2 regions of the Pseudodesulfovibrio hydrargyri genome follow, and region 1 is predicted to be linked to the other one. Evidence: riboswitches for the same ligand, from Rfam matches in the RefSeq annotation. Region 1 holds a riboswitch; the other holds the start of a gene.

Region 1 (15,601 bases):
CGACGAATTGCAAAAACGGCACTGGGCCGTCCAGGCCGGGGCCGGGCTGGACCTTGTCCCGGTGGGCGACTTTTCCCTGTACGACCACGTCCTCGACACGGCCGCCATGCTCGGCGCGGTCCCGCCCCGCTTTGGCCGGGGCGGCGGCGAGGTAGACCTTGAGACCTACTTCCACATGGCCCGGGGCGACGCCGAACACGGCATTCCGGCCATGGAGATGACCAAGTGGTTCGACACCAATTACCACTACATCGTCCCGGAACTGGCCCCGGACACCACCTTCGCCAAGACCGGCAGCCGCCTTCTCGAGGCGGTGGAGTCGGCCCGGTCCCTGGGGCTCTCCCCCAAACCGGTCCTGGTCGGTCCGCTAACCTTCCTGCTGCTGGCCAAGGAGGTCGACGGCTGCGACCGCTGGGCGCACCTCGACTCCCTGGTGGACGCCTATTGTGCGGTCATCCGCGAGCTGGACGGGCTGTGCGCCTGGATCCAGCTGGACGAGCCCATCCTGTGCACGGACCTCTCCGACAAGGCCAAGGCTGCCTTTGCCGCGGCGTACGCGCGCATCCGCGAAGCGGCAATCAGCTCCCGGCTGCTCCTGGCCACCTATTTCGGCGCGCCGGGCGACAACCTGGACACGGCCCTGGCCCTGCCCGTGGACGGCCTGCATGCGGACCTGGTCCGCGCACCGGGCCAGTTGACGGAAATCCTGGGCAAGCTGCCGCCGAACATGACCCTTTCCATGGGCTTGGTGGACGGCCGGAACATCTGGAAGACCGAACTGGAAACCGCCCTGCGCAAGGTCAACACGGCCCGCCAGCAGGTCAAAACGGACCGGCTCATGATCGGCTCGAGCTGCTCCCTGCTCCACTGCCCGGTGGACGCGGCGGGCGAGACCGGACTCGACCCCGAGATCAAACGCTGGATGGCCTTCGCCGCCCAGAAATGCGCCGAGATCGCGGCCCTGAAGCAGGCCGCCGTGGGCAAGGGCGCGCCCGGACTGTTTCAGGAGAACAAGGACGCCCTGCTGGCACGTGCCGCGCACCGCGACGTGGCGGACAAGGCGGTCCGCGAGCGGGTCCTGGCGATCACGCCCGGAATGTATGACCGCACTTCGCCCCTGGCCGTGCGCGCCGAGGCGCAGCATGAGCGGCTGAAACTCCCCCTGTTCCCGACCACGACCATCGGCTCCTACCCGCAGACCGCCGAAATCCGCCGCACGCGGCTGCGCTTCCGCAAGGGCGAAATCACGGAGACGGAGTACGTCGCGGCCATGCGGGCCGAGATCGCCGAAGTGGTCGCCCACCAGGAGGAGCTGGGACTGGACGTGCTGGTCCACGGCGAGCCCGAGCGCAACGACATGGTCGAGTACTTCGGCCAGCAGCTCAAGGGATTCTGCTTCACCCAAAACGGCTGGGTCCAGAGTTACGGCAGCCGCTGCGTCAAGCCGCCGGTCATTTACGGCGACGTATCCCGCCCGGCTCCCATGACCGTGGACTGGGCCGTGTACGCCCAGTCCCTGACCGGCAAGCCCATGAAGGGCATGCTCACCGGCCCGGTGACCATTCTGTGCTGGAGTTTCGTGCGCAACGACATGCCGCGCGACGAGGTCTGCCGCCAGATCGCCCTGGCCATGCGCGACGAGGTCCTGGACCTGGAGACGGCGGGCATCAAGGCCATCCAGATCGACGAGGCCGCCCTGCGCGAGGGCATGCCCATCCGCAGGGCCGAGCAGGCCGACTACCTGCGCTGGGCCGTGGACTGCTTCCGGCTGGCCGCCGGGGGCGTCCGGGACGAGACCCAGATCCATTCGCACATGTGCTACAGCGAATTCAACGCCATCCTGTCCTCCATCGCCAGGATGGATGCGGACGTCATCAGCATCGAGGCCAGCCGCAGCAAGATGGAGTTGCTCGACGACTTCGACGCCGACGAATACCCGGCGGACATCGGCCCGGGCGTGTACGACATCCACAGCCCGCGCGTACCGTCCGAGGACGAGATCCACTCCCTGCTGCGGAAGGCCCTGGCGGTCATCCCGGCCCGCAGGCTGTGGGTCAATCCGGATTGCGGGCTGAAGACCCGCGCCTGGCCCGAAACCCTGGCCTCCCTGGACAACATGGTCAAGGCGACCCGCAGGCTGCGCGAGGAACAACGATAACCACCGAACCCGAGCGGGCGGGAAGGCGGCTTCCCGCCCGCCCCCGACAAGGATACCCCATGAAGATCATCGACCGCATCAAGGACAAATCCCCCTTCCTCTCCCTCGAATTCTTTCCGCCCAAGGAGCGGGAGCAGTGGCCCCGCTTTTTCGGCCAAGTGGAGCGGTTGGCCGAACTCGACCCGGTGTTCGCCTCCGTGACCTACGGGGCCGGAGGTTCGTTTCGTGACAATACCCTGGACATCGCCGCCGAGATGCACAGGCGGTTCGGGCTGACGGTCATGTCCCACCTGACCTGCGTGGGAGCCGAAAAGCGGTCCATCGCCGAATACGTCGACCGGCTCCGGGACGCGGGCATCCACGACGTCCTGGCCCTGCGCGGCGACATGCCGGGCAACGAGGAGGACATCTGGAAAGACTTCCGGCACGCCTCGGACCTGGTGGAATTCGTCAAGGCGGACTGGCCCGGGATGGGCGTGGCCACGGCCTGCTATCCCGACGCCCACCCCGAGTCCCCGTCCATCGACGACGACCTGCGCTGGACCTGCCACAAGTTCAACGCGGGCTCGGACTTCTCCGTGACCCAGCTCTTCTTCGACGTGCGCCGCTACCGGGACCTGGTCCGCAGGCTGGAGTCCCGGGGCGTGACCGATCCCGTGCTGCCGGGCATCCTCCCGGTCCTGAGCATGGCGTCCCTGAACCGCATCCTGTCCCTGTGCGGGGCGAACATCCCGCTCAAGCTCTACCTGGAGCTCCAGGAGGCCGACCAGGCAGGCGGCAACGAGGCGGTGCGGCGCAAGGGGATCGAGATCGCCCGGCGCCAGGTGCGCGAGTTGCTGGACCTCGGCGCACCCGGTATCCATTTGTATTCCTTGAATAACGCCGACGTCTGCCTGGACATCCTGTCCGGGGTGCCGGAACTGGGCGGCTGACCCGCCGGGGCCGGTTTGGTGAATTCGGCCCTTGCGCTTCACCGCCGCTTTGGCTACTCTCGAAAAGTTCTAGATGTCCTTCAGGTGGCCCCCGGGCCATAACAGGGAATCCGGTGCGAAGCCGGAGCGGTCCCGCCGCTGTGATCCCCCATGGAGGTCCGGTCCGAAAGCCACTGCCGCAAGGCGGGAAGGCGGGCCGGACGGGGAGAGCCAGAAGACCTACCTGAAGCGTTTCCTGCCGGATGCGGATCGCGGAACCCGCATGCGGACAAGAATGAAGCCCACCCGACAACCGTCGCCGGGTCCGCGGTTCCGCCGCGAGACCGCTCATCGGCGACAGCGCAGGCAGTTTAACAAGCGGCCGCACCCTGATCGTGCGCCGTCCTCCGCGTTGCCTGCAAGAGACTCACATGCCCAGCAAAATTCTCAAACGAGACGGATGCATCGAAACCTGGTCCACCAAACGGATCGGCTCCGCCATCTTCAAGGCCCTCAAGGGCAGCGGCATCAAGGACCCGCTGCTGGCCGACCGGCTGGCCGGCAAGGTGGCCAAGAAACTCAAGGACGTGGACATCCCCGAACAGGAGCAGGTCCAGGACATGGTCCAGGAGGTCCTCATGGAGGCCCGCCTGTACAAGGTGGCCGAACGGTACATCATCTACCGCGAGAAACGACGCGAGTTGCGCTCCCAGGACGAGGCGTTCCTGGACATCGCCAAGGTGACCGACGGCTACCTGAACAACGTGGACTGGCGGGTCAACGAAAACTCGAACATGACTCACTCCTTCCAGGGGCTGATCCTGCACATGGCCGGTTCGGTCCAGGCCCGGTACATGCTCGAGAAATACCCCGAGGAGGTCCGCCTGGCCCACACCCACGGCTACTTCCACATCCACGACCTGTCCTTCGGCCTGGCCGGATACTGCTCGGGCTGGTCCCTGCGCGACCTGCTCCTCGAAGGGTTCAACCTGCGCGACCGCTGCTCGTCCACCCCGGCCAAGCACTTTGACGCGGCCTGCGGCCAGATGGTCAACTTCCTCGGCACCCTGCAGAACGAATGGGCCGGGGCCCAGGCCTTCAACAACGTGGACACCTATCTGGCCCCGTTCATCCGCAACGACGGGCTGAGCTACCACGACGTCAAACAGCAGGTTCAGAAGCTGCTGCACAACTTAAACGCCACCTCGCGCTGGGGCGGCCAGTCGCCGTTCACCAACTTCACCCTGGACTTCGTGCCGCCCGCGCACATCGCCAAGGAGGCGGTCATCATCGGCGGCGAGCTCAAGGACTCCACCTACGGCGAGTACGCCGAAGAGATGGCCATGTTCAACCGGGCCTTCCTGGAGGTCATGATCGAGGGCGACGCGGACGGGCGCATCTTCTCCTTCCCCATCCCCACGTACAACGTGACCAAGGACTTCCCCTGGGAGTCCGAGGAGGGCAAGCTGCTGCTCAAGATGACCGCCAAGTACGGCGCGCCCTACTTCCAGAACTTCATCAACTCGGACCTCAACCCCGAGGACGTGCGCTCCATGTGCTGCCGCCTGCAGATGGACCTGCGCGAGATCCGCAAGAAGACCGGCGGCCTGTTCGGCGCGGGCGACCTGACCGGGTCCATCGGCGTGGTCACCCTGAACCTGCCCAAGCTGGCCTACCTGGCCCACAACGAAGAGGACTTCATGGACCTGATCTCCGAGTACGCCCGGCTGGCCTCGGAGTCCCTGGAGTTCAAGCGCAAGGTGGTCCAGAAGAACCTGGACGCGGGCATGTTCCCGTTCTCCCGGCGCTACCTCAAGAACGGGTTCAAGGGCCACTTCTCGACCATCGGGCTCATCGGCGGCCACGAGGCGTGCATGAACCTGCTGCACAAGGGGCTCGACACCCCGTCCGGCTCCCGGCTCATGCAGCGGGTGCTCAACCTCCTGCGCCGACTGGTGGTCCAGTTCCAGGAGGAGACCGGCAACCTGTACAACCTCGAGGCAACGCCCGGCGAAGGCACCTGCTACCGGTTGGCCAAGATCGACAAGGAGCTGTACGCGGACATCCACACCTCGGGCGACGAGACCCCGTACTACACCAACTCCACCCTGCTGCCCGTGGGCATCAGCTCGGACGTCTTCTTCGCCCTGGAACACCAGAACGAACTGCAGACGCTGTACAACGGGGGCACGGTCTTCCACACCTTCCTGGGCGAGGCCGCCCCGGACGAGGAGAGCGTGAAGAGCTTCCTGCTCAAGGCCATGAGCAAGACCAAGATCCCGTACATCTCGGTCACCCCGACCTTCTCCGTTTGTGAGGACCACGGCTACATCTACGGCGAGCACTTCAACTGCCCGACCTGCGACAAGGAGACCGAGGTCTACACCCGGGTGGTCGGCTACTACCGCCCGGTGGGCCGCTGGAACAAAGGCAAGCAGGAAGAGTACAAGGACCGCGTCGAATACTCGCAGCTGAGCTTCTGCTCGTCGGCCTGCGAGACCGCTTGCGAGCCCGCCGCCTGACCTGATACGGGAAACCCATGATACTCGACGCCAACCAGCTCGCTTCCATCCGACAGCACAACGACGAGGAACTGCGCAGGGGCAGCCGCGCCACGCACGGCTACCCGGCGCGCACCGTCCAGGACCTCCTGCACACCGTCGAGGCCCTGAAAAAGGAAAAGCGGAAGTGGAAGAAGCTGGCCCAGGACCGTGGCAAGACCCTCAAGACGATCGGCGAACTGGCCTCGGACCAGCCCGACTAGACTCCCGTCCACGGCGTCCCGCGACGACCAGGGCCCGACCTGCCATACGGCGGGCCGGGCCTTTTTCGTGCCCGGACGGGCGGGGTAAACTGCTCATCTTTTCGTTTTTCATATGTCTATGTTGACACTTTTTTTATGAAAGTGTTATCCAGCGCAATCATTTCCGAAACGAGTACTCAAAGCGAGGAGTTCATGCACGTTTTCACTCAATGCCGTGCGGGCAGGCTGCTTCTGGCCGCACTGGCCGGTCTGCTTGTCCTGGGCACGCTGGCCTCGGCCCCGGCCCTGGCCAGGGACACACTCACCCTGGCGGTCAAGGGCGAGCCGGACGACGGATACGACCCCACCCTGGGCTGGGGCCGCTACGGCAACCCCCTGTTCCAGTCCACCCTGCTCAAACGCGACGAGAACCTGAACATCGTCAACGACCTGGCCACGGCCAGGAGCCTGTCCGAGGACGGCCTGACCTGGAACCTGACCATCCGCGAGGACGCCAGATTTTCCGACGGCTCGAAACTGACCGCCGAGGACGTGGCCTACACCTTCAACACCGCGGCCAAGGCGGGCGGCAAGGTGGACCTGATCAACATGGACAAGGCCGAGGCCACCGGCGAATACGGTGTGCGGATCACCCTCAAGAAACGCGACACGACCTTCATCAACCGGCTGATCAGCCTGGGCATTGTGCCCAAGGCCCTGCACGGCCCCGGCTACGCGCGCCGGCCCGTGGGCTCCGGGCCGTACAAAATGGTCGAATGGAACGAAGGCCAGCAGATGATCGCCGAGATCAACCCCCATTATTACGGGGACAAACCCTTCTTCAAACGGCTGGTCTTCCTGTTCACCGATGAGGACACCTCGTTCGCCGCGGCCAAGGCGGGCAAGGTGGACGTCGTCGTGGTCCCGCAGGCCCTGGCCGTGCAGACCATCCCGGGCATGGTCCTCCATCCGGTCAAGAGCGTGGACAACCGGGGGCTGATGTTTCCCTGCGTGCCGGACACCGGCCAGGTCACGGACAAGGGCGCGCCCATCGGCAATGACGTGACCGCCGACCCGGCCATCCGCAAGGCCATCGACGTGGCGGTGGACCGCGAGTTGCTGGTCAGAGGCGTGCTCGAAGGGTTCGGCCGCCCGGCTTACGGCCCCTGTGACGGCCTGCCCTGGGACAACCCGGAGAACGTCTTCAAGGACGCCGACCCGGACGCCGCGCGCAAGATCCTGGCCGACGCGGGCTGGAAGGACACGGACGGCGACGGCATCGTCGAGAAGGACGGGGTCAAGGCCGAGTTCACGGTCATCTACCCGGCCGACCGGGCCATCCGCCAGTACCTGGCCCTGGCCGTGGCCGACATGCTCCGGCCCGTGGGCATCCACGCCGTGGTCGAGGGCAAGCGCAGCTGGGACGAGATCAAGCACCTGATGCATTCCGAGGTCATCGTCTTCGGCTGGGGGGCCCATGATCCCATCGAGGTCTACCAGCTGTATTCGAGCCACCATGCGGGGGAAGGCTTCAACAATCCCGGCTTTTACAAGAACGACAAGGTCGACGAATACCTGGACGCGGCCGTGGCCGCCGAGAACTACGAGGCGTCGCTTCCCCTGTGGAGGAAGGCCCAGTGGGACGGGACCACAGGCTCCAACGGACTGGGCGACGCGCCCTGGGTCTGGCTGGTCAACCTGGAGCACACCTACTTCGTCAGCGAGCACCTGGACGTGGGCGTCTCCCAAGTGGAGCCCCACGGCCACGGCTGGCCCGTCACGGCCAACATCCAGAAGTGGACCTGGAAAGACTAACCATCCGTCTCCCGGGGCGCGGGCAGCCGCGCCCCGGGATCGGAACGAGCCGCAATGCACGCCATTTCACCATCCTTCTGTCTGGGCAAGCTTGGACGCCTGGCCCTGATCCTGTCGCTGGTCTCGGTCCTGGCCTTCACCCTGGTCTCCCTGTCGCCGGTGGACCCGGTGAACGCCTACATCGGCATCGACCGCATGCAGATAAGCCTTGAGCAGGAACAGCGCATCGTCAAACGATGGGGGCTGGACCGGCCCGCGCCCGAGCGGTTCGCCATCTGGGCGGGCCACGCGCTCAGGGGCGACCTGGGCCAGTCAATGATCTTCAACGAGCCGGTGACCACGGTCATCGGCAAGCGGTTCGTGACCTCGCTGTGGCTGATGGCCTCGGCCTGGCTGCTGTCCGGCCTGCTCGGCTTCGTCCTGGGGGTCACGGCGGGCACCAACCGCAACTCTTTTGCCGACCGCGTCATCCGCGTGTACAGCTACACCCTGGCCTCCACCCCGTCCTTCTGGATGGGGCTGGTCCTGCTGGCCGTGTTCTCGGTCTCCCTGGGCTGGACGCCCATCTGCTGCGCCACCCCGCCGGGCGTGTCGCCCGGCGACGCCACTCTGTGGCAGCGGCTGCACCACCTCATCCTCCCGGCGGCCACCCTGTCGCTCATCGGCGTGGCCCAGATCGCCCTGCACACCCGCGAGAAGACCATCGACGCCATGCACAGCGAGTACGCCCTGTTCGCCCTGGCCCAGGGCGAGTCGCGCGCGGGCGTGGCCTGGCGGCACGCGATGCGCAACGTGGCCCTGCCCGCCGTGACCCTCCAGTTCGCCTCCCTGGGCGAGCTGTTCGGCGGGTCGGTCCTGGCCGAACAGGTCTTTTCCTATCCCGGGCTGGGCAAGGCCACGGTGGAGGCGGGCATACGCGGCGACGTGCCGCTGCTGCTCGGCATCACCCTGTTCAGCGCCGTGTTCGTGTTCGCCGGAAACCTCATCGCCGACATCCTGTACGGGGTGCTCGACCCGCGCATCCGCATCGGCGCGGAGGAGGCGCGATGACCACCGTCACCGCCGCTCCCACCCCGTCCCAACGGCTGTACCACCTGGCCGGGCGGCTGCGCCTGCTGGACGGCCGGGGCCGGGCCGCCTGGGCGCTTTGCCTGTGCCTGGCCTATTTCGCCGCCCTGACAGCCGCCTCCCGGCTGATGGGCGACACCGGGCTGACCACGGATTTCCTGCACAAGAAGCTGCCGCCCTGCCTGGAATATCCCTTCGGCACGGACTGGCTGGGCCGCGACATGCTCGTGCGCACGGTCAAGGGGCTGACCCGCAGCCTGGGCATCGGCCTGCTGGCGGCCACGGTCAGCTCCGTGGTCTCGGCCGTGCTCGGCACCCTGTCCGCGACCATGGGCAAGCGGACCGACGCGGTGGTGACCACGCTCATTGACCTGGTCATGGCCACCCCGCACCTGGTCCTGCTCATCCTGGTCTCGTTCGCCTGCGGTGGCGGGGCCACCGGGGTGATCATCGCCGTGGCCGTGTCCCACTGGACCCGGCTGGCGCGCATCATCCGAGCCGAAATCCTGCAACTCAAGCAGGCGGAATACGTCATGGTCTCGCGCCGGCTCGGCCGCTCCCCCTGGTGGATCGCGCGCAGGCACATGCTCCCGCACATCGTGCCCCAGTTCACCATCGGCCTGATCCTGCTCTTTCCGCACGCCATCCTGCACGCCGCCGGGCTGACCTTCCTGGGCTTCGGGCTCTCGCCGCACAACCCGTCCATCGGCATCCTGCTGTCCGAGTCCATGCGCCACATCTCGACCGGCTACTGGTGGCTGGCCATCCTGCCCGGCCTGTCCCTGCTGGTCACGGTCAAGCTCTTCGACGTGCTGGGCAACGGCCTGCGCGTCATCACCGATCCCAAAACCAGCCAGGAGTAGCCATGCTGTCGGTCAACAACCTGTCCATCGAATTTTCCCGTTACGACAAGGGATGGCGCCGCCGGACCCTGCACCCGGTGCGCGACCTGTCGCTGCGCATCGCCCCCGGCGAGATCGTGGCCGTGGTCGGCTCCAGCGGCTCGGGCAAGAGCCTGCTGGCCCACGCGGTCCTCGGCCTGCTGCCGGGCAACGCCCGGCACACCGGGGACATCCTGTTCCAGGGCGAACCCGTGACCCCGCGCAACGTAAAACGGCTACGCGGCAGACGGATCGCCCTCATCCCCCAGTCCGTGGCCTATCTGAATCCCCTGGCCCGGGTCGGCAGGCAGGTCTACCGGGCCTCGCGACTGAGCGGCCAATGCTGCACGGACGCGGCCCGGAACACGGACTGCGCCTTCGCCCGCTACCGGCTGGAGGACAAGGTCAAGGCCATGTACCCGTTCCAGGTGTCGGGCGGCATGGCCCGGCGAGTGCTCACGGCCACGGCCACGGCCGGCGACGCGGACCTGCTCATCGCGGACGAGCCGACCACCGGCCTGGACGCCGGGGTCATCCGCCAGTCCCTGGACCACCTGCGCGAACTGGCCGACTCGGGCAAGGGGATCATGCTCATCACCCACGACATCGACGCGGCCGTGACTATCGCGGACCGGGTGGCGGTCATCTATGCCGGAACCACGGTGGAGACGGCCCCGGCCTCGGACTTCGCGGGCCGGGGACGGCTGCGCCATCCGTACACGCGCGCCCTGTGGAACGCCCTGCCGCAGCAGGGATTCCGGTATGTTGCCGGGAATCAGCCCATGGAGGACAGCCTGGTCGAAGGATGCATCTACGCCGAGCGCTGCTCCGAATGCCGCGAGGACTGCAAGAGCCCCCAACCGCTGCGCGTGGTGGGGGGAGGCCAGGTGAGGTGCTGCCATGCTTAAGGGCGACAAGCTGTTCTTCCGCTACGAGACCACGCCGTGGATCATCGAGGGGCTGACCTTCTCCGTCCAGCCCGGGGAAGTCGTCGGCCTGCCCGGCCCCAGCGGCCGGGGCAAGTCCACCCTGGCCAAGCTGTTGGCCGGGCACCTGACCCCGCAGCAGGGAACGGTGACCTGCGACGGCCACCCCCTGCCCCGGCGCGCCTTCAGCCCGGTGCAGCTCATCTTCCAGCATCCCGAGCTGACCATGAACCCGCGCTGGAAGCTCGGCGACAGCCTGAACGAGGGGTGGCGGCCCGACGCCCGCACCCTGGCCCGGCTGAACGTCGAGCCCGCCTGGCTGTCCCGCTACCCGCACGAACTGTCCGGCGGCGAGCTGCAGCGGCTGGCCCTGGCCCGGGTCATGTCCCCGCGCACCCGCTATCTTCTGGCCGACGAGATGACGGCCATGCTCGACCCCAACACCCAGGCCATGGTCTGGGACGCGGTCCTACACTGGGCCGAGCAACAGGGCGCGGGCGTGCTGGCCATCAGCCACGACCGCAACCTCCTGGGCCGCGTCGCCCACCGCATCGACGAGACCTTCGCGCCTCCGGACCGGGCCGAGTCCCCGACAATTCACCGCGCCGCCGCCTGACGGGTTTGAAGACCGCCCGCATGGCGGCGGACGCGGCGAACCATCTTCCCGGACACCTCCTCCGGGCAAAAAAAGGCCTGGAAGGTTCGCTTCCAGGCCTTTCGGCAACCGGACATCTCCGGTGATATTGTCGGCGGTTGGTTATTCCAGGGCGGCGGCGACCCGCTTGAGGACCTCCGGGATCTCGATGGACTGGGGACACTTCTCCAGGCACTTCCCGCACTCCACGCACTGGGAGGCGAAACCGGGCTCGCGCTGCAGGACCGTGCCCGCGGCAAAGGCGTTGTACATGTGCTTGGCCTCGGCCTCGTTGCCGAACATGTGCAGTTTGTTGAGCATATCGAAGCAGGTGGGAATCTGGACGCCCGCCGGGCACGGCATGCAGTAGCCGCAGCCGGTGCAGCCGACCTGCATGAGCCGCCGGTAGGTATCGGCCACGCGCTTGACCAGGTCCAGCTCGGAGCGGGTCAGGGAATCCGGCTCGGCTTCGGCGGCCACGGCCATATTCTGGCGGATATGCTCCTCGTCGTTCATGCCGGACAGGACCACGGTGACCTCCGGGTGGTTCCAGACCCAGCGCAGGGCCCATTCCGCCGGGGTCCGCTCGTCCTCGGCCAAGTCCCAGATGTCGGCGATGGCTTGGGGCGGCTCGGGCAGGGCCAGGTTGCCGCCGCGCAGGGGCTCCATGATGACCACGCCCAGCCCCTTGGAGGCCGCGTATTCCAGTCCCTTGGTCCCGGCCTGGAAATCGGTGTCCAGGAAGTTGTACTGGATCTGGCAGAAGACCCAGGGGTAGGCGTCGACGATGGGCTGGAAATCCTCGGCCAATCCATGGAAGGAAAAGCCGGGATTGACGATGCGCCCTTCCTGAACCGCCTTGTTCAGGAAGGCCTTGGCCCCGAGCGCCTCGATGGTCTTCCATGACGGGCCGGACAGGGCGTGGACCAGATAGTAGTCGATGTGGTCGGTGCCGAGCCTTTCCAACTGGGCGTCAAGAAAGGTGTCCATGTCCTCGCGGCTCTTGAGCAGCCAGGTGGGCAGCTTGGTGGCCAGCTTGACCTTGTCGCGGTAGCCGTCCTTCAGGGCCTTGCCCAGCAGCGGCTCGCTCTCTCCGTTGTGGTACGGCCAGGCCGTGTCCACGTAGTTGACCCCATTGTCGATGGCCTGGCGGATCTGGGCGATGGCCCGCTCCTCGTCGATGACGCCGTCCGTCATGGGCAGGCGCATGCACCCGAACCCCAGGGCGGAGAGTTTGTCGCCGTTCTTGGGCATTGTTCTGTAAAGCATCTGGTCTCCTTGTGGAATATGAACATCTCTGGCGGCCGGACGCAGCCGGACGCGCCATGAAACGCGCGCCCCCGTCCGAGGCTGCGCGTACTTTCCCTTATCATCGCCGCCCCTCCGGGGCACGGATCGGTCGCACGGATTCCCTCCCTCTCGGAGCATCCGGCAATATCGGCACCGGCCACCCCAAAGCCGCCGATTGCACGATAGAATGCACTGCGGCATCCAACGCAACACGGCGGGCGGCAACAGACCCCTTTCCCCCGGACGGGGAAAGGGCGCCCATGCCCGAAATCGGACGGAGGTACTCCGATCGAAAACGTGGGCATGTCCCTCGTGGATATCCCCGGGCCTATGGTGTATCGTCTTGGACAGGACGGCGGGCTTCTCCGTACGGATGGCCCGACTTCCTCCATCGTATACGGCCGGGAGAGCCGGGAAGGATAGACCGATCCTCTTTCATTATTGCCCGATCGTCCGGAATAAACACTCCGCCTCTTGTCCAACGCGTCCGGGTACTGCTAGGGATACACGCAAAGGAGACGCACAATGAGCAAGGAAACGACCGGCGACATCAGTGCGGCGCGAAGCGCCCTGGCGGAGCGGATCTACCGCTGGACCGAAACGGACAGCCACCTGGAGTCGGCCATCCCGGGCCTGATGCTGGTCCGCTACGAGACACCCACGGAGCCCAAGAGCGCCATGTACGAACCGTGCATCTGCGTGGTCGCCCAGGGGGCCAAACGGGTCCAGCTCGGCGACGAGGAATACGTCTACGACGAGAACCACATGCTGATCACCTCGGTCGGCCTGCCGGTCATGGCCAACGTTCTCAAGGCGAGCAAGGAGGCCCCCCTCCTCAGCCTGGTCCTGAAGATCGACCTGGGCATGGTCGCCCAACTCATGGTCGACAGCAATCTCCCGGCCCCGAACAACCGCCGGACCGGCCGGGGCATGGCCGTGTGCGAGGTGTCCGAACCGCTGCTTGACGGGTTCCAGCGGCTGATCGACCTCCTGGACACCCCGGAGGACATCCCCATCCTCTCCCCGTTGATTCTCAAGGAAATTCTGTATCGCCTGCTCATGGGCGAGCTCGGCCCGCGCCTGCGCCAGATCGCCACGGCCGAGAGCCACGGCCAGCAGGTCGCCCGGGCCGTGGACTGGCTCAAGGAGAACTACGCCAAGCAGCTCAAAGTGGAGGGGCTGGCCAGGGAGACCGGCATGTCCGTGTCCACCTTCCATCACCATTTCCGCGCCATGACGGCCATGAGCCCCCTGCAGTTCCAGAAATGGCTGAGGCTGCACGAGGCCCGACGGCTGATGCTGACCGAAAGCCAGGACGCCACCACCGCGGCCCTGCAGGTGGGCTACGAGAGCCCGTCGCAGTTCAGCCGCGAATACAAGCGCCAGTTCGGAGCGCCGCCCCTGCGCGACATCAAGAACCTGCACCGGCAGGGCCGGACCGAGGTCGTCTCGGGCGCGGCCTAGCTTCCCTTGGGCCCGACGGGCCCTCCTCCGATGAAACCGATCGAGCGGGGCCGAGCCATCGGTCCCGCTTTCGTTTTCATGCGATCAAACGGTGCCCGCCCGCGCCACGCGACAGGATTATGCATGAATAAGACACAATCGTTTCATGACCTTTTTGACGGACGCTGCTATAGGGACAATAGGCATCTTCATATGCCGCGGGCCGGGCGGAAGAATTTCTCCCCCGAGGCCGTAAAGGGCGCATGAAGACCTGTGAACATGAACGCGCAAACCGTTAAGGAGGCAGCGACATGGGTAACGGCCCTTATTCCATCAAGGCCTACGGAGTGAACGGTCCGACGGACGGCTTCCAGGCCATGACCATCGAACGCCGGGCCTTGAGGCCGGACGATGTGCTGATCGACATCATGTATTGCGGCATCTGCCATTCCGACATCCACATGGCCCGGAGCGAGTGGGGCCCGGCCAACTACCCCTGCGTTCCCGGGCACGAGATCATCGGGCGGGTGGTGGCCGTGGGCAGCAAGGTCAGGAAATTCAGGGTGGACGATTTCGCCGGGGTGGGCTGCATCGTGGATTCCTGCGGCACCTGCGAGTGCTGCGAATCCGATCTGGAGCAGTACTGCCCCGACTGGACCCTCGTGTTCAACGCACCGGACAAGATTTCGGGCGGCTACAACTACGGCGGTTTCTCCGACAAGATCGTGGTCCGCGAGCACTATGCCATCCGGGTGCCGCCGGGGGTGGACCTGCCGGCCATGGCCCCCCTGCTCTGCGCCGGGATCACCACCTTCTCGCCCATCCAGCACTGGAAGGTCGAGTCCGGCCAGCGGGTGGGCGTGATCGGCCTCGGCGGACTGGGCCACATGGCGGTCAAGCTCGCGGTGTCGCGCAAGGCGGACGTCACGGTGTTCACCACCTCGCCCGGCAAGGTGGCCGCGGCCAGGGAGCTGGGCGCGCGCGAAGCGGTCCTGTGGAGCGACGCCGACGCCATGCAGCGGCTCACCCGGCACTTCGACCTGATCATCTCCACGGTCCCCAAGGGATTCCCCGTGAACCAGTTCCTGAACCTCCTCCAGGTCGACGGAACCCTCGTCAACGTCGGCGCCCTGGACCAGCTGGAGGACATCCCCGGGATGACCCTGACCAGCGGACGCAGGAGCCTGGCGGGCTCGGTCATCGGCGGCATCGCCGAGACCCAGGAGGTCATGGACTACTGCACGGCCCACAACATCAAGGCCGACATCGAACTGATCAAGCCCGACCAGATCACCGAGGCCTTCGACCGCGTGGTGAACAAGGACATCCGCTACCGCTTCGTGATCGATCTGACGAGCTAACCCCCTTCAACTCGCGGAAACCATACGCCGCAACAAAGGCGGCCCCGATTGCCACGCAACCGGGGCCGCTTTTATTGCGAGATTCGAAAAAGGGGTGGCCGTCACGCCGGGATCCCGACAGGAACGGGCTCCGGCGAATCGAAAAAGAGAATTTTTGCGGGGATCAGAGGTACTGCCAGACCTTGCCGATTGTTGTTTCCATCACGGCAACGGCGCAAAGGTCGCTATAGGCGATTTCGACAACCTCGGCCCGAAGCGTGCCCTCCCCCTGACTTTTGTTGAAGGCATCCATGACGGCGATGGCGTCGCCGAGGGTGCGGGATCGCGGAGAGCTGCCGTCATGCGTCCGAGGGTGGTAGCCCATGAAAATC
Region 2 (15,601 bases), on a different contig from region 1:
CGCAAAGGCTTTTGCAAAGGCTCGCTTGAAGACATGCTTAACGTCCTCCATGTCGATGTCCCGCCCGGCTTCGGCGGAGATGGAAGTGGGTACCGCGCCCTGGATGCCGCACAGGGTGATGGCGTCGAAAAGGCTCGTGTCACGGGCCACGTTCAAAGCCAGGCCGTGGTAGGTGACCCAGCGGCGCACGCCGATGCCCATGGAACATATTTTGCGGGTCTCGTTCACCCAGACGCCCGGATGCTTGGGACGCCGGATGGTCTCGACCCCGAAGTGCGCGCAGGTGTCGATGACCGCCTGCTCCATGTCGTGGAAGAACTGGCGCATGCCGCCTGGCCGCTTCTCCACCCGCCAGATGGGGTAGGCCACCAGCTGGCCGGGGAAGTGGCAGGTGATGTTCCCGCCGCGCGTGGTCTGGACCATGTCGATGCCCCGGATCTGCAGCTCCTCGGGGTCCAGGTGCAGGTTCTCGGAACCGCCCAGGCGGCCCAGGGTGATGACGTTGGGGTGCTCCAGCAGGAACACGGTGTTTTCCTGTTCGCCGCCGGACACGGCGTCCAGGGCTTTCAGTTGCAGGGCTTCGGCGTCCTTGTAGCCGATCAGCCCGAGATCGATGATCTTCATTGCTCGCTCTTATGGTTTGTAGGGGAGGATGAGCGCCTTGGACTTGAGGTCCGTCTTGGGGTTTTGCGGCCAGGCGGGCGCGATCAGTTGGCCCGGGAACAGGGGGTGCGCGCCGGGCGCGTACTCGATCAGGGTCAGCCCCTTGTCCGAGCAGGCGTACTGACCCCTGCCGCCGTGCAGCTTGAAGGGCTCGGAAACGGCCCGCACCGCGCCCCACTCGGAAGCGCCGCCGGGCGAAAGATAGAGGAAGTTGAGGCTGACGTTGTCCTTTGCCAGGGACGCCTCCCCGGAAATCCGCTCCAGCCACTCGGGCGCGCCCTTGGTAGAGAAGTTGAAGTGGCACCACGGCCCCTGGCCCATGGCGGGCATGGGGCATTCGCCCGTGTGCGGGCACGGCGCTATGGGCTTGTAGCTCTTTTCCAGAAACTGGGCGCGCATCTCGGCTATGATCCGCCCGGCCAGGCGCACGCCGGTCTCCACGAGCAGGATGCGTCCGGTCTCCTTGGCGGAGCCGATCATGTGCGCGGCCAGCTTTTCGGCCTGGGGCCGGGTGGACCGGCCGGACCAGTCCAGCTCGTTGAAGGCGTTGGCGGCCATGAGCAGGTCCGCCTTGTCGCGGATGTGGTCCGTGAACCCGGCCTTGACCGTCTTGATCCGCCAGGGCGAGCCTTCGCCCGCCAGGGCCTGGAAGAGCTTGAGCCCGGTGGCCATGGTCTTGGGCGCGATGTCCAGGCAGGTGAAGTTCAGACGCCGTTCGCGCAGATGCGGCCGGGACATCCACAGGGCCAGGACCGTGGTCAGCGGGCCGGTGCCGAGATCGGCCACGTTGCCGTCCTCGGGGATGTCCAGTTCCAGGCCGGTGAACAGCCGGGACAGGCGGAACAGGTTCCAGGGCAGGAAATAGTAGAGATACGGCGACAGGAACTTGTCGTCGGTCATGTACTCCTTGCGTCGGGTGGACCGTTCGTTGGTCAGGCTGCGCGACATGTCCCGGATGTCGTACTTCAGCTGGTCGCGGTGCTTGCCCCTGAGCGGCCAGGCGCGCTTGAGCAACCCCTCGAAGCGTACGAGCTGTTCGACGTTGTCCTCGGTCAGGTTGGGAAACAGGCCGTCAATCGACATAGGAAAAACGCATCCTTTGGATGAATTGGTCGCCAAAATCGGCGTCGCCGGTCAGGTCCACGCGGGTCAGCCCCTCGGGCAGGGATTCGGCGAAGGTCCGCGCCGCCGGGTCGGCCAGGAGCAGCTCCGTGCCCTTGAGCGACGTGTTGCCCTCCTTGACCGTCCGGGCCGCGCAGCCGGGCGGCAGAAAGCCCAGGGTCTCCAGGTCGGCGGGCGAGACGTGTTCGCCCAAGGCACCGGCCAGATAAATTCGCTTCAGCCCGCCCGGACCGATTCCGGCGGCCCCCAGCAGGGTGGACACGGCCAGGTTGAAGGCCGCCTTGACCTTGAGGATCTCCTCCACGTCCGAGGCCGGGAGCCTGACCTCGCCGTTGACCGCAAAGGCGGGCTCGCCGTCCAGGGCCGTCACCCGTTCCGCCAGCCGCGCGGCCAGGGGAGTGGTCCCCTGGGCAAAGCGCCCGGTCTCGTCCAGCACGCCGTGGACGCGCAGCACGGCGGCCAGGGACAGATAGCCCGTGCCGGTCATGCCCGTTCTCGTCGCCTGGGCGGCGTCCGAGTCATCGAAATAGCGGGTTTCCAGCCCCTTGGGCGTCAGCTGGAAGCCGGTGATCGCCCCGGGCCCGGCGGTGCGGCCGAAGGACAACCCCACGCCTTCCAGGGCGGGGCCCATGGGCACGCTGGCGCACAGCCGCTCAGTGGGCGACAAGGCCAGGATGAACTCGCCGTTGGTCCCGAGGTCGGCCAGGAGGAACGGATACTGCGGCTCGCCGCCATACTCCACGGCGGTCAGCCCGGCGGACAGGTCCGCGCCCACGAAGGGCGCGAGCAGGGGCGGGATGTACGCGGGGGGCAACCCCGCGCCCAAGCGTTTCTCGTCGCCGCCGAAATAGGTCAGTTCGTAGGGCGCGGCGGCCAGGTCGTCCGGCTTCTTGCCGAGCAGGATGTAGGTCATGGCCGGGTTGCCGGAAACGGCCAGCGCCACGCAGTTCCCGCCCAGGTTGCGGGCGGCCAGCTGGGCCAGCTCGGTGATGCGGTCGGTGATCAGGGCGCGGAGCACGAACCGTCCCTCCGCCGTGGACGCGGCGGCCAGCCGGGACATGACTTCGGACCCCATGCCCATCTGCGGGTTGAGTTCGCGGCCCGTGGCCACGGGTTCTCCGTCAACCAAAGCGGTCCAGTGAACCGACGTGGTGCCCAGGTCCACGGCCAGGGCGAAGTCGCCGCAGGCCTGTTTCAGGGCGCGTACGGCACGCTGGCTGCGTACCGGTTCGGGCAGCTCGATCTCGCACGGCTCGGACGGGTGCAGGCAGGCAAGCCGCCAGCCTTGGTCGAGCCGGTCCTGGCCGAGCTTCTTCAACTCGTCGCGATTCGCCTCGGGCGCATCCTTGAGATAGCGCACGCGGCACAGGCCGCACTTGCCCAGTCCGGAGCACAACGGCACGCCGTGCCATAGCCGGGAGAGAAATATGGTCCGGGCCAGGGTGTCGCCCGGCCTGGGTTCCAGGGCGAAGCGTCCGCCGTCATGGGTGTGTATAAGTATGCTCACGTGATCTCCGTGGGGCGCAGACTAGCCCAAGGCGCGTGCGCTGTAAACGGCGGGCATCGGGATTGGCAGCGGGGGCGGGAATTGGTAATGATTTTGGTCAGCGAGGAATCAAACGAAAGGAAGGCATCATGTCTCGGATAAAGGCCAATGGCATTGACATTGAGTACGATACGTTCGGCGATGACAAGGGGCCGGCGTTGTTGCTGATCATGGGCGGCGGAAGCCAGATGATCTATTGGGAGTCCGGATTCTGCGAGATGCTGGCGGAGCGTGGGTGTTACGTGATCCGTTTCGACAACCGGGACGTAGGCCTGTCCACCAAGTTCGACGAGGCTGGCGTACCCGACATCGCGGCGGCCATGGCCGGTCGGTCGGTGGCGCCCGCCTATACCCTCGAGGACATGGCGGATGACGCCGTGGGCCTGCTCGACGCCCTTCGTATCGACAAGGCGCACGTCTGCGGCGCCTCGGTCGGGGGCATGATCGCCCAGGTCGTGGCGTACCGGCACCCGGCGCGCGTCCTGAGCCTGACGTCCATCATGTCGAGCACGGGGAACCCCGAACTGCCCAAGATTGCGGACGACGTCCTGGCAGAGGTGTACAAGCCCATTCCGGCCGAGCGCGAGGCGTTCGTCGCGCACCAGACGGACATGTGGCGGAAGCTGTGGAGCCCCGGTTTTCCCTTTGAGGAGGAACGGTTGCGGAATCTTCTGGGCGCGAGTTTCGACCGGTCCTATCATCCGCAGGGCATGGCCCGACAGGGACTGGCCGTCGGGGCCCACGGCTATCGGAAATCCTCCATCGCTTCGATCAAGGCCCCCGCGCTCGTGATCCACGGCGACAGGGACCCCTTCATGTCCCTGGAGGGCGGCAGGGAGACGGCCCGGCTCATACCGGACGCGGAACTGCTGGTAATCGAAGGCATGGGCCACGACCTGCCCACACCGGTCTGGCCGCGCATCGTGGACGCGATGGCCGAACACATGCGGCGGGCGGCCCGGCAATAGTGGCTCGTTCAAGACTAAGGGAGATGGAGGCGGAGGCGCCCCTGGCAGCGCTCCATGCGCTCCGGACCGACTGGTTGAAACTCGGCTAGCCCTCTCCTGACCTCGATCCCGTCTCTTCCGGAGCGCCTCATGCGGTTCTCCTGATCCAAAGGGGTTCCCGGACCTTTCCCCTTCCCCCGGCCGCTAGCAGCGGTTCATGCGCTTGAGCGCGTCGTGGAGGTGGCTGAGCCAGATGTCCACCAGGCGGTCGTATTCGCCCGCGCCCTTGAGTTCGGCCTCGCACTCGATGCCCGCCTTTTCCAGGCGGGTCTTCCAGCTGGTCTCGGAGTCGCCGACCATGTCGCGGGCGGCGTGCCAGCCCGCGCCGAAGAGGAAGGGCAGGAGATGGGCTTTTCTGACGCCGTCGCGGGTGAACCGTTCGATGATCGCGTCGATGCCGGGTTCGGCCTCCATGGCCCCCATGTGAACGGACGGGTCGCGCTGTTGGAAGGCGCGGTGCAGGGCCTCGTAGTAAACGTTGCCGTCGTGCTTGGTGCCGTGGCCCATGAAGAGCACGGCGTCGTTCTCGCCCTTGCCCTGTTCGGCGATGGCCAGGACCGCGTCGGCCACCGCTTCCACGCCCGCCTCGCCGGCCACCAGGGGGAAGCCGACTTCCACACGGGTGAAGCCGTGCTCGCGGAGCATGAGCTCGTTGGCCAGGCCGAGGAGTTCGTGGAACTCGGTGCCCGGGATGAGGTGCAGGGACTGGACGGCCACGTGGGTGACGCCTTCGCTCAGGAGCTTGTCCAGGGCGGCGGGCACGGAGTCGGCCTCTTCGCCCGCCTTCTTCATGTGGCCCCGGATGGTCTTGGAGGTATAGGCCACGCGCACCGGGATGTCCGGGTAGGCCGCCCTGACCCGCTCGGTGATGTGGCTGAGCGAGGCCATGGCGTTCTTGTGCCGGGAGCCGAAGGCGGCCAGGACGATGGCGGTGCTCACGCCTTGTTCCTCTTGACCAGGGCCAGGGAGAAGTAGTGCGGCTGCTTGGGCGCGTCCTTGATGTCCATGAGGATGGACTCCTCGTCCATGCCCAGGCGGGAGACGAGCACCGTGGTGTCGGCCAGGCGGAGCTTGGTCAGCAGGGCGCGGATGTCGTCGAAGTTCTTGTACGCCTTGAGGATGACCGCGTTGTCGGCGGTGTTCAGCTGCTCCTCCAGGCGGGCCGGATCGGCCACGCCCGAGGTGATCAGCAGGGACTCCTTGGACTCGCACAGGACCAGGCCGATGCGCGCGGCCGCGGCGTGAAAGGAGGTGATGCCCGGCACGGCGCGCAGGCGCAGGTCCGGGTTCATGGCCAGCAGGGTGCGCTGCAGGTAGCCGTAGGTGGAGTAGGTCAGGGGATCGCCCAGGGTCAGGAAGGCGGCGTCCTGGCCGTTGTCCAGGACCTCGGCCACGAGCCGGGCGTTCTCGGCCCAGGCCTCGTCCAGGGCGTCCTGGTCCTTGGTCATGGGGAAGCCCAGGCGGACGATGCGCACGTCGTCCTTGAGATGCGGTTTGGCGATTGAGTAGGCCGTGGAATAGTCGTTTTTGGTGGAGGCGGCGGCAAAGATCACGTCCACCTGTCCGAGGACGCGCACGGCCTTGAGGGTGAGCAATTCCGGGTCGCCGGGGCCGACCCCGATGCCGTAGAGGGTGCCTTTCTTGGTCACGTTGTCTATCCGTTCTGTTTTTGTCGGTAGCCGACTGTGTCTGTTTTGCGTTGGCCCGTCAACTTGGGGCTAGGGATGCAGGAGCTGGTACACGGTATCGATGCCTTCGAGCAGGCGCAGGGTGGGGCGCGAGACCAGGTGCTCGTCCACCAGGAAGACGTTGCGGGTCAGGACGGCCCTGATACGCGAGGCGGCCGGGCTGTTCACGATGTCGCCGACCGAGACGTCGTTCATGGTCCCGTGCTGGGCCAGGTAGACGTCGATTTTATTCCCTTTGTCCAGCAGCCGTTCCAGGCCGTAGTCCGCGATGTTGGTTCCGTGGCGGGGGCGGGCGTCGGCGGCCACGTTGATGCCGCCCGCCTTTTCCAGGACGAACAAGGGCATGGAGCCGGGCGAGAAGGTGGCGGACTTGCGGTGGATGGATTCGAAGAACACGCCGGGCCGCTCTTCCACGGGGATGGTGGACAGCCGGTCCTCGGCGCGGCGCACGCCGTCGCGAAAGTCCTCGATCATGTATTCGGCCTTGGTCTGGCGGCCGGTCAGGGCGCCCAGGGCGCGCCAGTAGTCGAACATGGCCTCGACGGAGTCGGGCTGGAGCGAGACCACGGTGACGCCGTGGCGGGCGAGCGCGTTCCACAGCCCGGCGTAGGTGCGCATGTGCATGGGCCGGACCAGGATGAGGTCGGGCTTGGCGGCCAGGAACTTCTCCACCCCGTCCCGGGCGTTGAAGGCGGGCTTGGCCAGGGCCGCGGCCGGATAGTCCTCGCCTGTGGACACGCCGATGATCTGCTCGTCCAGTCCGAGGGCGAAGAGGTTTTCGGTGTGCGCCCCGTACAGGGAGATGATCCGGGTGAACGGCTTTTCGAAGGCGACGGTCCGTCCCGAATCGTCGGTGATGGTCCGGGCCTGGGCGGTGGAACAGAGGAGCAGGATGAAGGCGAAGGTGAAGAAGAGGCGTTTCAAGATCGGTTTCCTTGGATATAGGCGATGTGCGGTCCGTATTCGGTTTCCAGAACGGCTGCGCGCACGCCGAAGACCGCGTGGATGTTTTCGGGAGTGAGCGTGCGGGACACGTTGCCATAGGCGTGAACGGCCCCTTTGTCCAGCATGACCAGGTTGTCGCAGTACCGCGCGGCCAGGTTCAGGTCGTGGAGCACGGCCACCACGGTGCGGCCCGTTCCGGCCAGCCGGGCGAGCTCCTCCATGGTCGCCATGGCGTGGCGGATGTCCATGGCCGAGGTGGGTTCGTCCAGGAGCAGGGCCGGGGTGTCCTGGGCCAGACCGCGCGCCACGGCGGTGCGCTGGCGCTCGCCCCCGGACAGGTCGGCCACGGGACGGTGGCGCAGGCTTGAGAGGTCCATGCCGGCCAGGGCCTGTTCCACGCGTTCCATGTCGCGCAGCGAAGGGCGGCTGAACCGGGGAATGTGCGGGTGCCGCCCCATGAGCACGGTCTCGGCCACGGTGAACGGGAAGCGCAGGGGCTGGTCCTGGGAGACCAGGGCGCAGCGTGCGGCCAGCCGGGCCGGAGGACAGCCGGACACGTCCTCGCCGTTGAGGCGCACCGCGCCCGAGGTGGGCGCGATCAGCCCGGCCAGCAGGCCGAGCAGGGTGGACTTGCCGCTGCCGTTGGGCCCGACGACCCCGTGGACCATGCCCGGGGCAAAGCCCAGGTCCAGGCCGTGCAGGACCGGCGTGTCGCCGTAGGAGAAGCCGAGGTCCTGCAGGGTGAAGGTGGCGCTATCCACGGGCCAGCCTCCGGGAGCGGCTGAATATCCAGCAGAAGACCGGGCCGCCGATGAGCGCGGTGAGCACGCCGATGGGCACCTCGTGGGGCAGCAGCGCGCGGGTCACGGTGTCGGCCAGCAGGAGCAGGATGGCCCCGCCCAGGCCCGAGGCGGGCAGCAGCCAGCGGTTGTCCGGGCCCACGACCATGCGCATCAGGTGCGGAACAATCAGCCCGACGAAGCCGATGATCCCGCTCACGGACACGCAGACCGCGCTGACCAGGGAGGCGGTCACCAGCAGGATCAGGCGCACCCGGCCGGTGTCCACGCCCAGGCTGCGGGCCGAGCGGGTTCCCAGGCTCATGATGTTCAGGTCGCGGCCGTAGTAGAGGCAGACCGCGAAGGCCGTCAGCGCGGCGAAGCCGGCCAGGGCGGCGTCGCCCAGGGTCCGGCCCACGAAGCTGCCCATGAGCCAGAAGACGATGACCGAAACCCGCTCATCGGCCAGGTACTTGATGAAGCTGATGCCCGCCGAGAGGATGGCCGAGACGATGACCCCGGCCAGGATGAGCGAGGCCGGGGACAGCTCGCCGTCCCGCCCGGCCAGCGAGATGACGGCGGCTAAGGTCAGGGCCGCGCCCGCAAAGGCCAGGACCAGGAGGGTGGCCGGTCCGAAAAAGGAGAGCCCCAGGAGCAGGGCCAGGGCCGCGCCGAAGGCCGCGCCCGAGGACACGCCCAGGGTGAACGGGTCGGCCAGGGGGTTGAGCAGCAGCCCCTGGAAGACAGCGCCCGCCACGGCCAGGCCGAAGCCCACGGCCGTACAGGTCAGGATGCGCGGCAGGCGGACGTCGAAAAGGATGCCCGCCGTGGTGGCGCTCAGGGAATCCGCCGCCCCCCTCAGCCCGTCCAGCAGCCCGCGCAGGATCTCGTCCGGCGGGATGGGGATGACTCCCAGGCCGCAGGCGGCCAGGCCCAGCCCGGCAAGCACGGCGGCGAGCAGGGCCACGGTCAGGCCGTTGCGCAGGGGGGTACGGGAGGCGGCGGTCGTCATGATCCTATTGCGCGCCCGGCGTTGCGGCCATGGCGTCCTTGAGATGGTCCACGTAGATGTCGGCCCAGCCGTCGAGCATGCCCAGGCCGCGCAGGTCGGTGGTCACCGTGTAGCCCCGCTTGGTCAGCATGGTCTTCCAGGAGTCGTCCTCGTTGCCGGCCATGTCGTTGGAGGCGTGGTCCCCGGCCACGATCATGAACGGCTTGAGCAGGACCTTTTTCTTGCCCGCGCCCTTGAGCTGCGCCTCCATGTCGTCGAAGGCCGGATAGCCCTCCACGCAGCCGATGAAGATGGGGTAGCCGTATTCAGCCTGGAGCACCTTCTGGAATTCCGCATAGATGCCCGTGGAGAAGAAGTCGTTGCCGTGGCCCATGTAGACCAGGGCAGCGCCAAGCTTTTTGGCCTGGTCCACGTCGTCCTTGAGGATCTTGGCGGCCCGGGCCATGTCCTCGGTGTACGGATATTCCGTGCCGGGCATGCCCAGGGCCGGGCGGCCGACGGCGAGCCGGGCGAAGGGCATGTTCTTGGCCTTGAGGGTGCGGATGGCCTTGAGCCCGCCGATCAGGGCGAGCAGGTCGTTGAACTCCTCGCCCGCGAAAACGTGCAGGGACTGCACGGTGACGTCGCGGTAGCCGTCGTTCTGGAGGTCCGCGATGGTGGCCAGCGGGTGCTTGACGTACAGGACTTCCTCGGGGATGTCGGCGTGCGCCGTTTTCCAGGCCGCGTCGTCCTGACGCTTCTGCCAGATGTGGCGGATGATGTTGGAGGTGAAGGCCAGGCGCACGGGCACGCCGGGGTTGGCCGCTTCCACCTTGGTCTTGATGTTCAGGATGGATTTGACCGCTTCGGGATAGGAGGTGCCGAAGGCGGCCAGGACGATGGCCGGTTTGGCCGGGCCCTCGTCGTGGTGCCCGGCCTGCGCCGGGACGGCCAGCAGCAGGGCGAGCAGGAGGAAGATGGAGTTTCTGAACAAGGTCATCAATGTTCTCCAAAAGGGGCGGGTGAGGGAAATGAAAAACCCCTTCCTCATCGAATTCAGAGGAAGGGGTCCGTATTATTCCCTTCGATACCTCGGCGGCAAGCCCACGTACCACCGTGGCAAGTCCTTTGCGCGCTTCAGGCAGGTCTTCCGGCTGGTCCCTCCCGCTGCCGCCTTCCCAGGGGAAACCCCAGTGGCATGAATGGCAGCGGTTCGGCAGGACGTCACGGCGGCGGGTCCGCTCCCGATTCGCACGGGATTCCCTATTGAGTCCGAGGACACCTGAAGATTGAGGATTATGCTCCGGGCGGCGGTTATGTCAAGGAGGAGTCGGCGGCCTTGGCGATGCGTTCCTGGAATTGCTGGATCATTTCCTCGGCGTTGATGACCAGGGCGTCGGATTCGCCCATCATGCCGTAGCCCAGGATGGGGATGTCGAAGATTTCCTGCACCGGCACGGTGAAGCCGGTGATGACCACCTGCTGCTGGCGGAGCACTTCGTCCACCAGGATGGCCCCCTTGTAGTCGCCCACCCGGACCACGATGGCCTGGGCCATCTCGATGTTGTCGATCTCCGGGGTCAGTTCCAGGAGGTCGGCCAGCCGGAGCAGGGAGTGGATCTCGCCGCGCACGTCCACGGTCTCGCGGCCGTCGGGCAGTTCGACCACGTCGTTGTGCCGGGGCATGTATATCTCGACCACGTCGCGGCTGGGCATGATGAAGGTGTCGCCGCCCACCTTGCAGACCAGGGCGTCCACGATGCCCTCGTTGGCCGAGCGGTCCAGGGGGATGACGATGGTGAAGGACGCGCCCTTGCCGAGCGTGCTCTTGATGGACACCTCGCCGTCCAGGGCGACCTTGATGGCGTTGACCACGGCGTCCATGCCCACGCCGCGCCCGGACACGTCGGTGATCTTTTCGGCCGTGGAGAAGCCGCTCTGGAGCACGAACTGGAGAATCTCCTCGGTCTCGTACTCCTTGTCCGGGTCGGCCAGCCCCTTTTCCAGCGCCTTGGCCAGGATGCGGTCCGGGTCCAGGCCGCGCCCGTCGTCGCTGACCTGGATGAAGGCGCTGTCGCCCTTGCGCCAGGCGGACAGGGTCACGGTGCCGCTTTCCGGCTTGCCCGCGGCCTTGCGTCCCTCGGGGTCTTCCAGGCCGTGGTCCACGGCGTTGCGGAGCAGGTGGACCAGGGGTTCGTTCAGGGATTCCACGATGGTCTTGTCCAGGGCCAGGTCGTCGCCCTTGACCTCGAAGTCGAGCTTCTTGCCGATCTTCTGGGACAGGCTCTTGACCAGCCGGTGCATGGGCATGAAAATCTGCTTGAGCGGCACCAGGCGGATGGCGTTGACCTCCTGCTGGAGCCGGGTGATGACGTTGTCCAGCTCGCGCAGGCTGGAGGCCATCTGGGTCATGCTGGTGGCCCCGCCCTGGGCGATGACCGCGTAGGTGACCATGAGCTTGCCGACCAGTTCGATGACCCGGTCGAGCCGGTCGGTGGCCACGCGGATGGAGGAGATGGCCGAGGTTGCGGACTTGGCGTCCGCCTTGGAGTCGGACTTGGACTCGGCCTTGGCGTCCGCCTTGGAGTCGGGTTTGGATTCGGTGCCCGCTTCCTCTTCCTCGGGCACGTCGGCCTCGGCCGTGGGCGGTTCCTCGAAGGCCTTGGCCGCGTCCTCCTCGGACTCCTCGATCACCGGGGCGGACGGCGAGGTCTTGATCTTGGCCAGGGCGTCGGCGCTGCCCTCGAGCAGGCCGCCCAGGGCGAAAAAGAACTTCTTCTGGGCCTCGCAGATGCCGAGCAGGGAGGTGATGATCTCGCTGTTGACCGGCGTGATGCCGTCCTTGAGCATGTCCAGCAGGGCGATGACCCCGGCGGAGGAGAGCTGCATGCAAGACAGGCCGAGTGCGTCCACCACCGCCTCGACCCCCTGGCCGGTGGCGTCAACTTCGAGGATCTGCTGTTCGATGTCCTCGATGCACTGGATGATGCTGTCCTGCATGGCTTCCCCTTATTGCGCGGTGAAGTAGGTTTCCCTGTCGGGATATATGGAAATGGTTTTGTCGAGGCCCCACCCGATAAGCGTCTGCTTGGCGTCCGGGGAGAGGTTGCAGGCCGCGATCTTGAAGGTCGTGCCCATGCTGGCCACGGCGGCCCAAGCCCCGGAGCCGAAGGTCAGCACCCCGCCGAGGTCCAGGAGCACCGGGTCGCCGGGCTCGATGGACAGGATGGCGGAGATGATCGGTTTGAAGTGGCCCTCCAGGTGGACGCGCGGGTCCTTGACCGTGATCACGGTCACCCCGTCCCGGGTCTCCACGTCCACACCCGCGCCGAGCGACTCGCCCTCGGCCTGTTCGCTGGAGGACGCCTCCTTGATCAGGGACAGGACCTCCTCGCGCTCACCGGTGTCCGTGTCGCCCTCCCTGAGTTGTTCCAGAACCTGGAAGATCATGTTCACCCCGCGCGAGAGCAGGGTCACGTTGCCCGGCGTCGACTCGACCTCGCCGGACTGCACCTTCTTCAGGAAATCCTCTATCTTGTGAGTGAAGTGGGAAGCCTCTTCAAAGCCCGCCATGAACCCGGTTACGCCCTTGATGGTGTGCAGGGGGCGGGCCAGGATCTCGATGCCCTGGCTCAGATCGTCGCCCTCGAGCAGTTCGAGTCCCTCCATTACCTGGGGGTAATACTTGTCGTTGACTTCGGAGAAGAACTCCTCGACCATCGGGTCTTCGCTCATGACGGGTCCTCGGCTTTACTTGTGCAGGAGCCCGAGCTTTTCCAGCTCGGCGTACAACTTGTCTTTGGCGACCGGCTTGACGATGTAGGCCGAAGCCTCGCCGTCGTGGAAGGTTCGGATGACCGTCCGGGGGTCGTCCAGGGCCGTGGTCATGATCACCTTGACCCTCGGCCGGTAGTTGTGCTTTGTCTCGAGGGCCCGAATCTTCTGCAACGCCTCTATCCCGTCCACCTCGGGCATCATGATGTCCATGAGGATCAGGTCGTACGGCCTGTTTTCGTCATGGCCCAGCTTGAACGCCTCGACCGCCTCCCGGCCGTTGACCACGATGTCCACCTCGAAGAGGGTCATCAGGAACGACCGCAGGACCTTGCGGCTTAGGAATTCGTCTTCGACAATAAGTGCACGCATTTCGTTCTCCGCTTTCTTGTCTTGGAAAGAGAATTCACATCTTCTTTTCCTACGTAAAATGAAAAAATGTCAATATGATGATAGGAATTTATAACTCGCATCACATTATAATCTGGCCGGTTGCGACACCCAGGGAGGGGGTCCGGGGTTGCCAAACCATTGCAGAATGGATACCAACGCCGCATGCCCAGACAGATAACGGAAGAAAGGAAAAAACGCATCGACGCGGTGCTGTCCAGGCGGCAGCGGGACCTGACCCTGATCATGGACAACATCTGGGACCCCCACAATGTTTCGGCGGTCCTCAGGAGTTGCGACGCCTTCGGCGTGGCCGGGGTGCACTTGTACTACACTGACTCGCAGTGGCCCGACCTGGCCCAGAAGAGTTCGGCCTCGGCCAAGAAATGGATCGAGCGCACCGAGCACGTGGACGCGGCCGAGATGGTCGCCGAACTGAAGGGGCAGGGCATGCGCATCCTGCGCACCGGGTTTTCGGACACGGCCCGGCCGGTCATGGACATCGACTTCACCCGGCCCACGGCGGTCATCCTGAGCAACGAGCACCGGGGCACTTCGCCGGATCTGGCCAGGCTGGTCCCGGACGAGGTCTACATCCCCATGCAGGGCATGGTCCAGAGCTTCAACGTCTCGGTGGCCGCGGCCATCATATTGTATCAGGCGTTCACCCAGCGGAACGCCGCCGGCATGTACGACCAACCCTCCTTCTCCCGGGAGGAACTGGAATCGCTCAAAACCCAATGGTATTCGAGGTAAGGAGAGAGTCATGCAAGAGTTGCTCAAGGCCCTGCGTTCCAACGGCATCGTCATATACCCCACCGAAACCCTCTACGCGCTGGGCTGCGACGCCACCAGCGAGAAGGCCTGCGACCGCGTGGCCCACGTCAAGGGACGCTCCGAGGAACGGCCCCTGCCGCTGATCATCGGCGGGCTGGACATGCTCGACCTGGTCACCGCCGAAAAGTCCCGCTCCCTGCTGGACCTGGCCGGTGCGTTCTGGCCCGGCCCGCTGTCCATCCTGGTCAAGGCTCTGCCCGGACTGCCCGCCTGGCTGTCCGACGAGGAGGGCTACACCTCGGTGCGCTGGTCCGGCCATCCCTTTGCCTCGGAGCTGTCGCGCCGGTTCCGCAAGCCCATCGTGGCCACCAGCGCCAATCTGTCGGGCAAGCCTCCGGCGGCCATGCCCGAGGACATCGATCCCGCGCTCCTGGAAATGGTCGACGGCGCCTACTTCGACCCGCCGTGGCCGCGCGGCCACAAACCGTCCACCGTGGTCCGCATGCTCGGCTCCAGCCAGCTGGAGATCATCCGCGAGGGCGAGATATCCATCAAGAAACTCTGCGACAAGGGGTTTTCCGTGGCCGTGCGCAACGCCTGATCCGTTCGGGCGGGTCAAAAAACTTGAACCCGCCTTCACGGGAAATGGACCGTTGCCGGTCCGAGGTAAAAAATCTTGTACCCTTTTCCGGGCGCAGGATTTTTTATTTTTCTTTTCTCTTTACTGTAATTTACTGATTTTATATGATATATATGAAATATATCCAATTTAAACGACGTTGGCACGGCCATTGCTGTATCCTAAACAAGTTCTTCCTTTTATTTGCACACGAGAAAGCCAAGGCTTCACCGGATGGTCCGATGAAGCCTTTCTCGTATGGTTTCGCATGAATATATATTGTCTTTAAAAACAGTATGTTGATGAAATCGTAGTCAATCTTTTCCTCTGATGCCGCGCCGGGGACGGCGGGTATCCGTGGGCCGGAAGAGGCGTGCGGCAGGGTTAAAAAAGTGGAATCCCTTTCCCGGGGTTTGACTTCGCGGCCGTGTTTGGGGACAGTCCTGCCGTATCCATAAGCCAACGGAGCGTGCCATGGGCAAAGTGCAAACCTGTCCCCATTGCGGGGGCGAAATTCATGTGTATCGGAATCCCACCCCCACGGTGGACGTGGTCATCGCCATGCCGCTGGAAGGCGGCGGCCAGGGCGTGGTCCTGGTGAAGAGAAGCAATCCGCCTCTGGGCTGGGCCCTGCCCGGCGGATTCGTGGACTACGGCGAGACCTGCGAGCACGCGGCCGAGCGCGAGATGCTGGAGGAGACCGGTCTGGCCGTGCGGTTGACCGGCCTGCTCGGGGTCTATTCGGACCCGGCCCGCGATCCGCGCGGCCACACCATGAGCGTGGTCTACACCGGCGTGCCCGAGGACCCGTCGCGGCTCGCGGCGGGCGACGACGCGGCCGAGGCCAGGGTCTATCCCCTGGGTGAGTGGCCCGAGCTGGCCTTTGACCACGCCCGGATTTTGGCGGACTATCTGGCCTCGCTCAAGGCCCGCGAAACCTCCTGTCCGGACGCGGATTGACTTGGCCCGGACCCGGGCGTAGCCTCCCGAAACCGGCCTTTCCCGAACCTACCGCTTTCAAGGTAAAACGATCATGCGAACCCTGTGCATAACCCTCGGAGATCCCTGCGGCCTCGGCCCCGAGCTGGTCACCAGGCATTTCCTGGACTCCGGCGAGTCCACGGACCGGTTCCTGCTCATCGGCCCGGTCCCGGCCCTGGACCGCGAGCTGGCCCGGCTGGGCGCGGCCCGTTTCTTCACCCCCATCGATTCCCCGGACCAAATCAGCGACAAGGGGCCCGGCGTCTACATCCACCAGCCGTCCGAATTGGACGGCGTTCGCTTTCCCCCGGGCGCGCCG

What was found. A riboswitch is a leader RNA that binds a small molecule or an ion and turns the genes downstream of it on or off. The one in region 1 is predicted to bind cobalamin.
Region 2: another riboswitch for cobalamin. It lies ahead of BerOc1_RS15570 (sirohydrochlorin cobaltochelatase); the one in region 1 lies ahead of BerOc1_RS03685 (ribonucleoside triphosphate reductase).

Annotation. Positions count from the first base shown of each region.
Region 1 is NZ_LKAQ01000001.1:798,180-813,780, forward strand. It holds gene metE (5-methyltetrahydropteroyltriglutamate--homocysteine S-methyltransferase) at 1-2,158, shown strand, start outside; gene BerOc1_RS03680 (methylenetetrahydrofolate reductase) at 2,218-3,090, shown strand; cobalamin riboswitch at 3,156-3,331, shown strand; gene BerOc1_RS03685 (ribonucleoside triphosphate reductase) at 3,501-5,591, shown strand; gene BerOc1_RS03690 (hypothetical protein) at 5,609-5,833, shown strand; gene BerOc1_RS03695 (ABC transporter substrate-binding protein) at 6,026-7,627, shown strand; gene BerOc1_RS03700 (ABC transporter permease) at 7,682-8,677, shown strand; gene BerOc1_RS03705 (ABC transporter permease) at 8,674-9,558, shown strand; gene BerOc1_RS03710 (ABC transporter ATP-binding protein) at 9,561-10,484, shown strand; gene BerOc1_RS03715 (ABC transporter ATP-binding protein) at 10,477-11,118, shown strand; gene BerOc1_RS03720 (aldo/keto reductase) at 11,260-12,405, opposite strand; gene BerOc1_RS03725 (AraC family transcriptional regulator) at 12,952-13,890, shown strand; gene BerOc1_RS03730 (NAD(P)-dependent alcohol dehydrogenase) at 14,181-15,230, shown strand; gene BerOc1_RS03735 (hypothetical protein) at 15,394-15,601, opposite strand, start outside.
Region 2 is NZ_LKAQ01000004.1:2,429,740-2,445,340, forward strand. It holds gene lipA (lipoyl synthase) at 1-35, opposite strand, end outside; gene lipB (lipoyl(octanoyl) transferase LipB) at 1-624, opposite strand, end outside; gene BerOc1_RS15530 (small ribosomal subunit Rsm22 family protein) at 634-1,746, opposite strand; gene BerOc1_RS15535 (ASKHA domain-containing protein) at 1,736-3,292, opposite strand; gene BerOc1_RS15540 (alpha/beta fold hydrolase) at 3,421-4,299, shown strand; gene BerOc1_RS15545 (sirohydrochlorin cobaltochelatase) at 4,483-5,277, opposite strand; gene cobI (precorrin-2 C(20)-methyltransferase) at 5,274-5,987, opposite strand; gene BerOc1_RS15555 (ABC transporter substrate-binding protein) at 6,057-6,950, opposite strand; gene BerOc1_RS15560 (ABC transporter ATP-binding protein) at 6,947-7,732, opposite strand; gene BerOc1_RS15565 (FecCD family ABC transporter permease) at 7,725-8,762, opposite strand; gene BerOc1_RS15570 (sirohydrochlorin cobaltochelatase) at 8,767-9,741, opposite strand; cobalamin riboswitch at 9,865-10,042, opposite strand; gene BerOc1_RS15575 (chemotaxis protein CheA) at 10,056-11,741, opposite strand; gene BerOc1_RS15580 (Hpt domain-containing protein) at 11,751-12,476, opposite strand; gene BerOc1_RS15585 (response regulator) at 12,492-12,887, opposite strand; gene BerOc1_RS15590 (TrmH family RNA methyltransferase) at 13,071-13,661, shown strand; gene BerOc1_RS15595 (L-threonylcarbamoyladenylate synthase) at 13,672-14,283, shown strand; gene BerOc1_RS15600 (NUDIX domain-containing protein) at 14,776-15,261, shown strand; gene pdxA (4-hydroxythreonine-4-phosphate dehydrogenase PdxA) at 15,335-15,601, shown strand, end outside.